Regions from separate parts of the Actinoplanes sp. CA-015351 genome, predicted to be linked through region 1. Evidence: riboswitches for the same ligand, from Rfam matches in the RefSeq annotation. Region 1 holds a riboswitch; the other holds the start of a gene.
What was found. A riboswitch is a leader RNA that binds a small molecule or an ion and turns the genes downstream of it on or off. The one in region 1 is predicted to bind cyclic di-AMP.
Positions count from the first base shown of each region.

Region 2: linked by a shared signal. The riboswitch ahead of ACQP2E_RS02280 (transglycosylase family protein) and the one ahead of ACQP2E_RS01745 (coiled-coil domain-containing protein) in region 1 are both predicted to bind cyclic di-AMP.

Region 1 is NZ_CP192102.1:388,930-394,609, forward strand. It holds gene ACQP2E_RS01735 (glycoside hydrolase family 65 protein) at 1-566, shown strand, start outside; gene ACQP2E_RS01740 (coiled-coil domain-containing protein) at 621-1,637, opposite strand; cyclic di-AMP (ydaO/yuaA leader) riboswitch at 1,644-1,776, opposite strand; cyclic di-AMP (ydaO/yuaA leader) riboswitch at 1,984-2,119, shown strand; gene ACQP2E_RS01745 (coiled-coil domain-containing protein) at 2,124-3,137, shown strand; gene ACQP2E_RS01750 (ABC transporter ATP-binding protein) at 3,175-3,948, opposite strand; gene ACQP2E_RS01755 (ABC transporter permease) at 3,941-4,837, opposite strand; gene ACQP2E_RS01760 (TetR/AcrR family transcriptional regulator) at 5,026-5,628, shown strand.
Region 2 is NZ_CP192102.1:509,703-515,382, reverse strand. It holds gene ACQP2E_RS02290 (calcium-binding protein) at 305-1,414, opposite strand; gene ACQP2E_RS02285 (saccharopine dehydrogenase family protein) at 1,491-2,729, opposite strand; cyclic di-AMP (ydaO/yuaA leader) riboswitch at 2,954-3,126, shown strand; gene ACQP2E_RS02280 (transglycosylase family protein) at 3,127-3,780, shown strand; gene ACQP2E_RS02275 (YybH family protein) at 4,046-4,402, opposite strand; gene ACQP2E_RS02270 (LysR family transcriptional regulator) at 4,473-5,354, shown strand; gene ACQP2E_RS02265 (hypothetical protein) at 5,400-5,680, opposite strand, start outside.

The DNA of each region.
Region 1 (5,680 bases):
TGTTCCTCCGTGGGGACGCGTTCACCCCGGAGGAGAAGTCGCGTAACTTCGCCTACTACGACGCGCGGACCGTCCGGGACTCGTCGCTGTCCGCCTGCGTCCAGGCGGTGCTGGCGGCCGAGACCGGCCACCTGGAGCTGGCTCACGACTATCTGGGCGAGGCCGCCCTGATGGACCTGCATGACCTGCACCAGAACGCCCGGGACGGCGTGCACGTGGCGTCGCTTGCCGGCACCTGGATGTCGCTGGTCGCCGGTCTCGGCGGCATGCGGGACTTCAACGGGCAGCTGAGCTTCGCGCCGCGCCTGCCCAGCCGGATCAACAACCTGGAGTTCTCGCTGCTCTGGCGCGGCCTGCGGCTGCGGGTGGCGGTGACCGCTGACGAGGTCACGTACTCGCTGCGCAACGGCGGCGGCTCGGCCCGGCTCACCCTGGTCCACCACGGCAAGGAGCTGGAGGTGACCCAGGTGCGGCCGGTGACCATGCCGATCCCGCCGGCGGTCACGGTCGGCCCGGCGCCGTACCAGCCGCACGGGCGGGCTCCGGTCCGGCGCGCCGTGCACTGATTTCCGGCAGCGAAAAGCCCCCGTCCTTTCGGACGGGGGCTTTTCCATCACTGTCTAGAGCATCGACACGTGCACGTGGTCGGTGTGGTCGCTGACGCCGTGGTAGGCCTTCCAGCCGGACGCCGGGAACCAGATCTTCTTGTACCAGATGACGTAGTAGATCCCGAGCTTGTCGGCGTTACGCACCAGGAACGCCATCAGGTCGTTGCCGTACTTCATCATCTTGTCGTTGTGCGCCGAGGAGAAGCCGCTCTTCTGCAGCGACCAGTCGCAGGCCCGGCCCTTGGGGTGCTCGAAGGGCCCGCCGTCACGGTGACAACCGACGAAGAGGTCGAATCCGGCTTTCTTCGTCTCTTTGTACATATGCAGCGTGCGCTTGGTGATGCAGCCGTTTGTCGTCGGGTCGTTCTCGGTGCAGCCCTCCGCGGAGAAGCCGCCGCTGGAGTTGCGCGGCGCGGCCGAGGCGACAGGGGATTTCGCCACCACGAAACCGTCGGTGAGCGCGTCGCCACCGACCAGCTTCAGAGCTTTCTCCGCCGAGTCGCGCTGCTTTTTCATCAGCGCCGAGTTCTGCTTCTGTGCCTTGACCTCGGCATCGAGTTTCGCCTTGCTCTCGGTGACCGTTTCGATCGCCTGGTTGAGCTCGTGCAGCTTCTCGTCGTGCAGCTTGTTGATCTCCTCCAGGGAGATCGCCTTCTTCAGGAAGTCATTCGACGAGTTGGCGCCGAGAAGGAAGCCGACCGCGCTCAGGTTGCCGGTCACGTACTGCTCGCGGGCGATCGAGTTGACCTCGGGGATCAACTGGTCGCGCCGGGTCTCGGCGGCTTTGATCTCGACGTTGAGCTTCGCCTGCGCCTTCGTGGATTTCGTCACAGCTGCCTTGGCCGTGACGAATCGCCGGTTGGCGGCCTCGATGACGTCTGAGAGCAGGGCGTCCTCGTCGTCCTCCTCAGCGGTGGCGGACGAACCGCTCGGCTCCGCCGAGGCAGGGGTCACCGGCGCCACGAACAATGCCGTGGCCACCAGTGGTGCCAGGGCAAGTGTCAGCCACCGGCGGGGACTTCCGATCATCAACAGTTCCTTCCTTGTCACCGCCGACCGAGTTAGCTGACGGGTTCGGGACGGAAGAGATCCCTACCGCCCGAAGGCGGATTCACCCCACTGACTTGGTTCCCCGGCTCACCTCACGGTGATTAGGCGGCGGCCTGCCGGCTCCTCGGGGGCGGTGCCGTCCTGGCAGGACCGGCGACGAGTTTACCTGAGGAATGGCGCGGTATCAGGACCGCGGAACCGGCAAAACTGTTACCGGCCAACGACTTTCTGTAACCAAATCACCTCACGTGGCCACGCAATCGCGGAACGTACGAGAACTGTCGATCTGTCGATTGAGTGGGTATGGTCGGTTCCGGTTCCCACCCGGGGACCGCCGCCTAATCGCCACCCACGGCGAGCCGGGGAACCATATTTCCTCGGGGTGAATCCGCAACCGCGGTAGGGATTTCCTTCGTCCCGAACCCGTCAGCTAACTCGGTCGGCGGCCGACGGAAGGAATAACCTGTGCAGCGAAAGACTGCGCGGCGATTAGCGGCTGTCATGGCGCTGCTGCTCGCTGTGTGCGGGATGGCGATAGTGGCGTCACCGGCCACCGCCGCTCCCGGTGACAACGGTGACGACGGTGAGGGCGGCTCCAAGTCACTCGTCGAACAACTGGAGGACGCCTCCAGGGGTTACGTCGAGGCCAAGGCGAAGCTGAAGACCTCCAAGAAGAAGCAGACCGAGCTGACGGCCACGCTGAAGAAGCTGGACGCCGAGGTCGGGCCGAAACAGGCGGCGCTCGACGAGATCGCGTCGCAGGCGTACACGTCCGGCCGGCTCGGTGGGATGTCCGCTCTGATCACCGCGAGCGACACGGGCAGCTTCATCGACCGTGCCGAGACCCTGGCGTCCGTCGCGGCCGATCAGAACGACGCCATCGAGGATCTCAAGGCCACGCTGGACGGTCAGCGCAAGGCCAAGCTCGCCATCGACGCCACCGTCAAGGACCAGCAGAAGCAGGTCAATGTGATGGCGAAGAAGAAGCTGCAGGTCGAGACGGCGCTCAAGAAGGCGAACCAGGGCGCTGACGCGTCCTCGTCGAGCGACGGCGGCGGCAGCGCCAAGGCGGATCCGGCGCCGAGCGGCTCGGGCTCCGGTTGCAGTGAGCCCGACCCGACCAGTGGCGGCTGTCTGACCCCGCGCACCCTGCACGCGCTCAAGCAGGCGCAGAGCGACGGCTTCAAGCGGTACGTGCATTGCTTCCGCGAGCAGAACAGCGGTGAGCATCCCAAGGGCCGGGCCTGCGACTTCGCCGCCGACAAGAACGGTTTCGGCGGCGACGCGACAGGCGCCAGCAAGACGTACGGCAACAACCTGGCGAACTACTTCATCAACAACGCGGACGCACTCGACGTCCTGTACGTGATCTGGTACCGCCGGATCTGGCTACCGAGCAGTGGCTGGAAGTCGTACAGCGGGGCGGGTGGCGACCCGTCCAGCGACCACACCAACCACGTGCATCTCTCGGTCCGCTGATCCTGCCGGCGGCTGTTCTCCTGGGGAGTGCGAGGCGCTACTTACGCATGTAGGCCTCGTACTCCCGCATCACCTCGTCGGTGGGCCCGTCGGCCCGGATCTCGCCCGACTCCAGCCAGATGCACCGGTCGCAGGTGTCCCGGATCGACTGCTCGCTGTGGCTGACCAGGAAGACCGTGCCGGCCTCGGCACGCAGCTCACGCACCCGAGCCTCGCTGCGGCGACGGAACTTGGCGTCACCGGTGGCCAGCGCCTCGTCGATCAGCAGCACGTCGTGCTTCTTCGCCGCGGCGATCGAGAACTTCAGCCGGGCGGCCATGCCGGAGGAGTACGTCCGCATCGGGTACGACGAGAAGTCGCCGCGCTCGTTGATGCCGGAGAACTCGATGATCTCGTCCTTCTTCGCCTTCACCTCGGCCGGCGACATGCCCATCGCGAGGCAGCCCAGCTCGACGTTGCGCTCGCCGGGCAGTTCGTTCATCAGGGCCGCGTTCACACCGAGCAGTGACGGCTGGCCGGCCGCGTAGATCGCGCCCTTGGAGACCGGCAGCAGCCCGGCGACCGCCCGCAGCAGGGTCGACTTGCCCGACCCGTTGCTGCCGATCAGCCCGATGGCCTCACCCTTGTACGCCGTGAAGCTCACACCCTTGACGGCGTGCACCTCTTTGATGTTCGCCGCCTTGTCGTTGGTGACCAGGCGTTTGAAGCTGGCGAGCGGGCTGCCGCTGCCCGGCGAGGCCGAGCTGTGCACCTTGTAGATGATGTGGGCGTTGTCCGCGATGACGGTCGGGGTGTTCTCGTTGTCAGCCACGGCCGTAGCCCTTCTCTCCGCGCCAGAAGTACACGTAACCACCGATGCCGACGATCAGGCTCCAGGCCAGCGCCTCGATCCACAGCACGGTCGGCGATCCGGCGAGCGTGACGTTCTCCAGCAGCGCGTGGCGGTACAGCTCGATGAAGATCAGCAGAGGGTTCGCCTCGACAAGCGCGAGCTGCCAGCCGTCCAGCTTGTCCTCGAACAGGGTGACCGGGTAGAGAACCGCGGACCCGTACATCCAGAACCGCATGATGAACGGGATCAGCTGCTTGATGTCCCGATTCTTCGAGCCGTAGCGAGCCATGAACATGGCCAGGCCGGTGTTGAAGAACGACTGGAGAGCGAGCAGCGGCAGCAGCAGGAGCCACTGCGTGGTGATCGGCTCACCGGTGATCAGGACGATGCCCATCAGGACGATCAGGGCGACCATGAAGTTGCGGATCTCGACCAGCGCGGCCGAGAGCGGCAGGCTCGCCCGGGGGAAGTGCAGCGCCCTGATCAGGCCCAGGTTGCCGGTGATCGCGTTGATCCCGGACTGCACGATCGACTGGGAGAACTGGAAGACGAAAACGCCGATGCAAAGGTACGCCGGGAAGTTCTCGATGCCCCTGCTGGTCCCGATGATCACACCGAAGATCAGGTAGTACACCGCGGCGTTGATGATCGGCGTGAGGACCTGCCACACCGTGCCGAGCTTCGTGCTGCCCAGCGAAGAACTCATCTTGGCGCTGGCGTGCGACTGGATGAAGTGCCGGTACGACAACAGCTGACGCGTGTACTCAGGGAGGCTGGGAAGCCGCCCGGACGCTGTCAGACCGTGCCGCCGGGCGAGCTCCTTGGGCGAGAGCTCGGCGCCGGTCTCGGCGACCGCCGTCTCTGGCATGGGGTGGTGCTCCGATCTAGTCGGCCCGGCGGAGGCGGAGGGCTCCTGTTGCTGCTGCGAGGACACAGCTAGCAAGCATGACAGGCGCTCGCCGCTTCCGTTGGAACGGGTTCGTATCGACGTGGCTCTGAAGGTAGCTGACCAAACGGCGGAACGCAACCGTTACGTCGTAGCGTTATAGTGACTCTGTGGCGACAACAAAGCGCGCACCTGCCGGAGCGGCGGTGCTCCGAGGCGACATCACCGTGGCGATCCGCAACGCGGTCATGAACGAGTTGGCGGAAGTCGGTTACGGCCGATTGTCCATCGAGGCGGTGGCCCGCCGAGCGGGGGTCGGCAAGACCGCGATCTACCGGCGATGGAGCAACAAACTCGAGATGGTCATGGAGATCGTCTCGGACATCGCCGAGCGTAAGGTGCCACTCCCGGACACCGGGAGTTTCGCCGGCGACCTGCAGCTGCTCATGTTCATCGTGAGCAAGGCGCTGCAGCACCGGATCGCGTCGCAGATCATCCCCGATCTGATGGCCGAGGCGGCTCGCAACCCGCAGATCGCCGAGACCCTGCAGGGTGCGCTGCGCACCCAGCAGCAGGCGCTCGCCGAGAAACTGGTCGGCCAGGCGGTCACCCGGGGCGAGCTGCCCGAGGGCACCGACCCGAAGCTCGCTGTCGACCTGATGCTCGGCCCGCTGTACTGGCGGCTCGCGATCTCCCGGGACCCGATCGGCGACGAGTACCTGGAGCAGCTGGCCGCGGCGGTCACCGGAGCTCTCAAGGCGGCGCACCAGTAACTCAGGCGCGCCCGTAACTCAGGCGCGCCCATAACTCACCGGCTCGCAACCG
Region 2 (5,680 bases), 120 kb from region 1:
TGGCCGACCAGAGCCGTGAAGTCGGCCGCCCCCGTATTGCGGCCGTTCCCACAAGCACTGGTCGGTCATCCCCCGCGGAACTCCCCATGCTTTCCTCCAGTGCGATGCCGCCACTCGCCTCTTGGTTCTCGGATTAACATCACGGATAGGTAACGGATGGCCAAGCGCTGACGGCGGCGGCCTGAGCCGTGTCCTCGCAGCTCAGGCCTTACTCACGAGGTTGCGTGGAATTACTCAGCGTTACGACACGCGTGGCGCTTCGACACGGGTGGCGTTTCTCAGCGTTACGACATGGGTGGCGTTCTCAGCGTTCGCAGCCAACCGCTGTGTCGAGTTTGCCTACGACGCACTCGTCACCAAGCGGTCCGTTGGCACCGCCGTCGAGCCGGTCCGGGACGTCCGGGTGATCGTTGCCCTCAAGCCAGTCGTCACCGGCCCCGCCGTAGATCTTGTCGCGGCCGTCGTCGCCGAACAGCCAGTCGTCGCCCCCGCCGCCGTAGACGATGTCGTTCCCGGTGTACGCCTGGATCACGTTGTTCGCCGCGTTACCGGTGAGCCGATCGTTGCCCCAGCCTCCGACGAGGCTCTCGACATCGGCGCCGACCGTGTCGTGCTCCCCCTTCATGCCATCGTCACCGGGGGAACCGTCGAGGTCGACAGTGATCGCCTTCTCGTGGCCGCCATAGTTGACGATGTCCGTTCCGGGGCCGCCCAGAATGACGTCGGCAGCGATGCCGTCGGAGTACACATCCCCGGACAGCGAGTCGTCGCCGGAACCCCCATCGAGGTAGTCACGACCCTGATAACCCTCCAGGTCGTCACGACCGGCCTCGCCGTAGATCTTGTCGTTGCCTTCCTCGCCCCACATGTCGTCGTCGCCGTCACCGCCGTGCAGCACGTCTTTGCCGAACCAGCCGTGGATCGTGTCATGGCCGGCGTCACCGTAGATCGTGTCGTTGCCGAACCGACCGTTGATGTAATCGTTCCCGGTGCCGCCGTAGAGCCGGTCGCCGAGCGAACCGCCGGTCAGCACGTCATTGCCGGTGCCGCCGTCCGCGGTCATCCGTACGCCGGTCTTGTTGGTGATCGAGTCGCTGCGGTCGTAGGTGTAGACCTGCAGCCTCGTGGGCGCCTTCGCCAAGGGGCAGCGGACCTTCGTCTTGTCGCCCTTGACCTTCTTGCAGCCCTTGCCGGCCTTGACCGTGACCCGGTCGTCGATCGTGATCGTCCGCCCCGCCCGGGTGACGACGACCTTGTTCTTGGCGCCGGTCGCGGACTTGTACTGCACCGTCGTCTTGCCCACGACCGAGACGACACCCGAGGTGGCCGCCTGCGCGGGTGCCGCGAGGACACCAGCCGAGACGATAGTGAACATGGCGATGCCGACACGAGTCAGCCAGATAGAACGAGACATACAAGTCCTCCCCCGAGATCCAGCGCCAGGATCATAGAACGGCACCGTTACGACGTCGATAGGAGAAAAGCCGCAGTCAGAGCTTGCGAGCGGTGATCTCCATTCCTGAGGTGCGCAGCCGCTCGACCAGGGCGTCTCCGATCCCGGTGGCCGGGGTCAGGACACCGCCCTCGGACGGCGGCAGTTTCTCCCTGTCCAGAGCCAGGGCCAGTGCTGACTCGCCGAGCATGACCGCGGTGGCCGCGTAGCCCGGGTCGCCCTTCGCCCGGAAACGGGACGTATAGCGCGCCCCGCTGCTCGTCGTGGTGAAGATGTCCATGGTGAAGTGACCTGACTGCTGACGCTGCTCACTCGGTCCGGTGCCGGGTTTCGGGAGGATCCGGTCCAGCACGAACCGGACCGGCGGCACGGCGAACCCGACGAACAGCGCGCCGAGCCCGATCTTCGTACCGTGCGCGATCACCGGGGACAGCGGTGAGGCGCCGACGCTCATCAGCTCGCGGTATCGGAACTGCCGGCCGTAGGCCCACTCGCGCAGTGCGTTGCTGCGCCGCACCACGCGCGTGTTGTAGGACGCCATCACGAACGGCGCCAGATGGCCCCGCAGCGACGGATCCACTTCGGATGCCGGGAGGACCGGCATGTCCTCCTGCCGGCCGAGATCCGGTTCCGCCGCGCGATCCGGACTCAACGAGTACGGGCTGGCGCCGATCTTTCGCAGCGCACGGTCCTTGCTCATCACGTCAGCCTGGTAGCGCATCGAGTCGATCGTGCCGCCGCTCACCCCGCCGCGCAGGCTCGTCACCACGAGTGTGGTGTCGGTCAGCTCGCCGGCGCCCTCGGCCTCCACCAGCGAGTGCAGCACGTGCACGCCGATGTCGGACGGGATCGAGTCGAACCCGCACGAGTGCACAATCCGCGCCCCGGTACGCCGAGCCGCCTCATGGTTGTCGTTGATGCTGTCCCGGGCGAACAGCACCTCACCGGTCAGGTCGACGTAGTCGGTGCCCGCTTCGGCGCAGGCGTGCGCAAGTATCCGGCCGTATTTCGCATAAGGTCCAGCGGTCGTGATGACCACCCGGGTGCGTGCGGCCATAGTGTCCAGCGCGGCCTTGTCGGTGGCGTCGGCGACCACGAGCGGCCAGTCCACGTTCAGCCGGGTGCGGACTGCCTCCAGTTTCTTCGGTGACCGTCCGGCGAGGGCGATCCGTGTGCCCGCGGGTGCGAATCCGGCCAGGTGCCGTGCCACGAGGACACCGACGAAACCCGTGGCGCCGTACACGATCACGTCGAACTCGCGTGCTTGATCGCTCATGGGTGCCGATTGTGCACCCTTGGTGGAGGGTGCGCAGCACATCAGTTACCTCCTGGTAGGTGGGTTGGTGAAAATCTGCCGAGTTATCCATACAAGCCCGGATCAAAGGGCTAATTTGGGGGAACAGGTCCATCGGACCGGCATGAAGGCGTAGCCCGTGAAGGCGTGGCGCCGCGTGACCGGAGGGTGAGACACCCGTTGGTAGCCCGCATGAGGCGGGCACCGTGGCCGGAACGCCGAATCCTGCCGCCGACCACGGATCACAACTCAAAGGCATGGAGCGGGGGACCCACAGGTTCTCCGGCGCTTATGCGTCTTGGGGTGAAGCCGCACCGTGCGGCCGGGCCACTCTGCCCGAACCCGACAGCTGACCTCGCAGGCGTGGAGGACAACTGAAATGGTGCAAATCCGAAAGCAGGTCCACCTCGCGATCGGTGTAGCCGTCGCGGGACTCGTCGGAACCGTGGGCCTGCTGGGCTCCAGCGTGCCTGCGCATGCTGTGCCGTCCGACGTGAACTGGGACGCCATCGCCCGCTGCGAGTCAGGCGGCAACTGGCGCATCAGCACAGGAAATGGTTATTACGGCGGCCTCCAGTTCAGCCACAGCACGTGGCGTGCATATGGCGGTGCGCGTTATGCCCGGACCGCGAACCGGGCAACAAAAACCGAGCAGATCCGCGTCGCGGAACGCGTGCTGCGCGGGCAGGGAATCGGCGCTTGGCCAACCTGCGGCAAGCGCGCGAGCGTCAAGGCGAGCCGCAAGACAGTCCGCAATTCCCCAGCTCGAACGGCACGTAAGGCGCCGGCCCGAGTGGTGCGCAACGCACCGGCGCGCGTGGTGCGCCCCGCTGCCGGAGGCAGTGTGGTGCTGGAGAACGCGATCAGCGGGCGGTCGGCCACACGGACCTATGTCGTCCGCCGAGGCGACACGCTTGCACGCATCGCCAGCCGGAACGATGTCGCCGGTGGCTGGCGGGCCCTTTACCGCGCCAACGACGACATCCTCCGTAGCCCGCACCGCGTTTACGTCGGCCAGCGCATCAGGTTGTAGAGGACGGAACACCTCTTCATCGCCCGGGACGCCGGGCGTCTCAAATCCGGGACGCCCGGAATGCCGCCGTGCCTCCGTGGCGTGGGGACGTGCCGCAGCCGTGACATGCCGCAGCCGTGACGTGCTGCCGTGACATGCCGCAGCCGTGACGTGCTGCCTTGACATGCCGTCGGCGTGACGCGTCGCCCTGACATGCCGCCGCCGTGAGCTGCCGCCGCGGCGCGATGCGGCGTGCCGCCGCGGCTCGATGCGGCGTGCCGCCGTGTCAGTCTGGGCGGGTGAACTCCGGCTGGTCCAGAACGCGCAGCCACGTGCCGTCGGGCTGTCGCCGGGCGACCTGTGCCCGCGCGCCTGAACCGTCGCTCGGCGGCGTCGACGTGAGCGCCAGGTCGCCGCTGATCAGTGTCGGTAGCGGCGGCTCCGGCTCGAACTCGGGCATGTGCGGCAGCAGCTCGGCCCACAGCTTGCGGATCGCCTCGCGGCCACGCGTCTGGCTGCCTGGCGGGTAAGCCATCACGGCATCCTCCTCATAGAGATTCGCAATTCCGTCGGCGTCCTTCGCATTCGCACGCTCGACGAACAGCCTGGTCAGGTCTTCAGGTCGGTGCGCTTTCCCGGTCATGGCTACAGCCTCCCGGAGAGGCAGGAACAAGTCCAACGCATAGTTCTTCTGATAACCAGTAGAATGACTCATGGACTTGCGCCAGCTCGAATACTTCGTGGCCGTCGCTGAGACGGCCAGCTTCACCCGTGCCGCCGAGCGCGTGCACATCACCCAGTCCGGGGTGAGCGCCCAGATCAAGGCACTGGAGCACGAGCTCGGAGCGCAGCTCTTCGACCGTTCCGCGCGTACCGCGCGCCTCACCGACGCGGGTGAGGCGGCGCTCCGGCACGCCCGCGCGACCCTCGACGCGGCAGCCGACATGCGTGACTCGATCGACGACGTGTTCGGCCTGGTCCGTGGCCGGCTCACGGTCGGGATGGTGATCGGCTGCGAGGTGACGCCCTTTTTCGATGCGTTCGCAGCGTTCCATTCCGAACACCCCGACATCGAACTCGAACTCGTGGAGGCGAATTCGGACCAGCTCGTCGCCGGCGTGCGCTCCGGCGACCTAGATTTGGCGCTGGCCGGTCTGGCAGGCGAGCCTCCCGAGCACCTCGCGACTCATGTGATCGCGAGCGAGCGGCTCGTCGCACTGGTCCCGGCCGACAACGAGTTAGCAGGTCAAGCGCGTCTCCCGGTCACCGCGCTCCTTGCGTACCCAATAGTTTGTCTGCCGGTGGGAACCGGCATCCGCAACGTGCTCGACCAAGCTCGCGCCGCACTGGGTGTTGATCTTTCGGTCGCGCTCGCGGCCACCTCGCCGGACACGGTCGCCGGCCTGGCGCGCCGCGGCCTCGGCGTGGCGGTGCTCAGCGAGTCGATGGCAGCTGCCTACCCGGATCTCACCGCGATCCCGATCGACGGCATCGAGATCCCGGCACTGCTCGCGCTGATCTGGCAGAACCGCAGCAGCCCTGCCCTGGCGGCTTTCCTGCGGCACTGCCAGGCCGCCTTCTTGACAAAACCATAGAGATCCCGAGGGCTCGCTTCTGGAATCGATCAAGAAAGCACGGAATCAGGCGGCGAGAGGCGAGCCCGTGTACGCGCGGGAGCGGAGCACTCGATCGGAGAGGCCCGTCTCCCAGAGGAACTTGTCGGGGTTGGTGCTGACCGGAACGCGGCCGAGGAAACCCCGCCATTCCGCCAGGTCGGCCTGCCATGCCTCGACGAACTCGCAGCACAGTTCCGCACTGATCTGCTTGCTGCGGCGAAGGGCGGCGAAGAGAGGCGGCCGGAGGAGGTCGGGGCGCCCGTGGCGTTTGGCGTGCCCGGTTGCATGGGCGCGGACGACCCGGA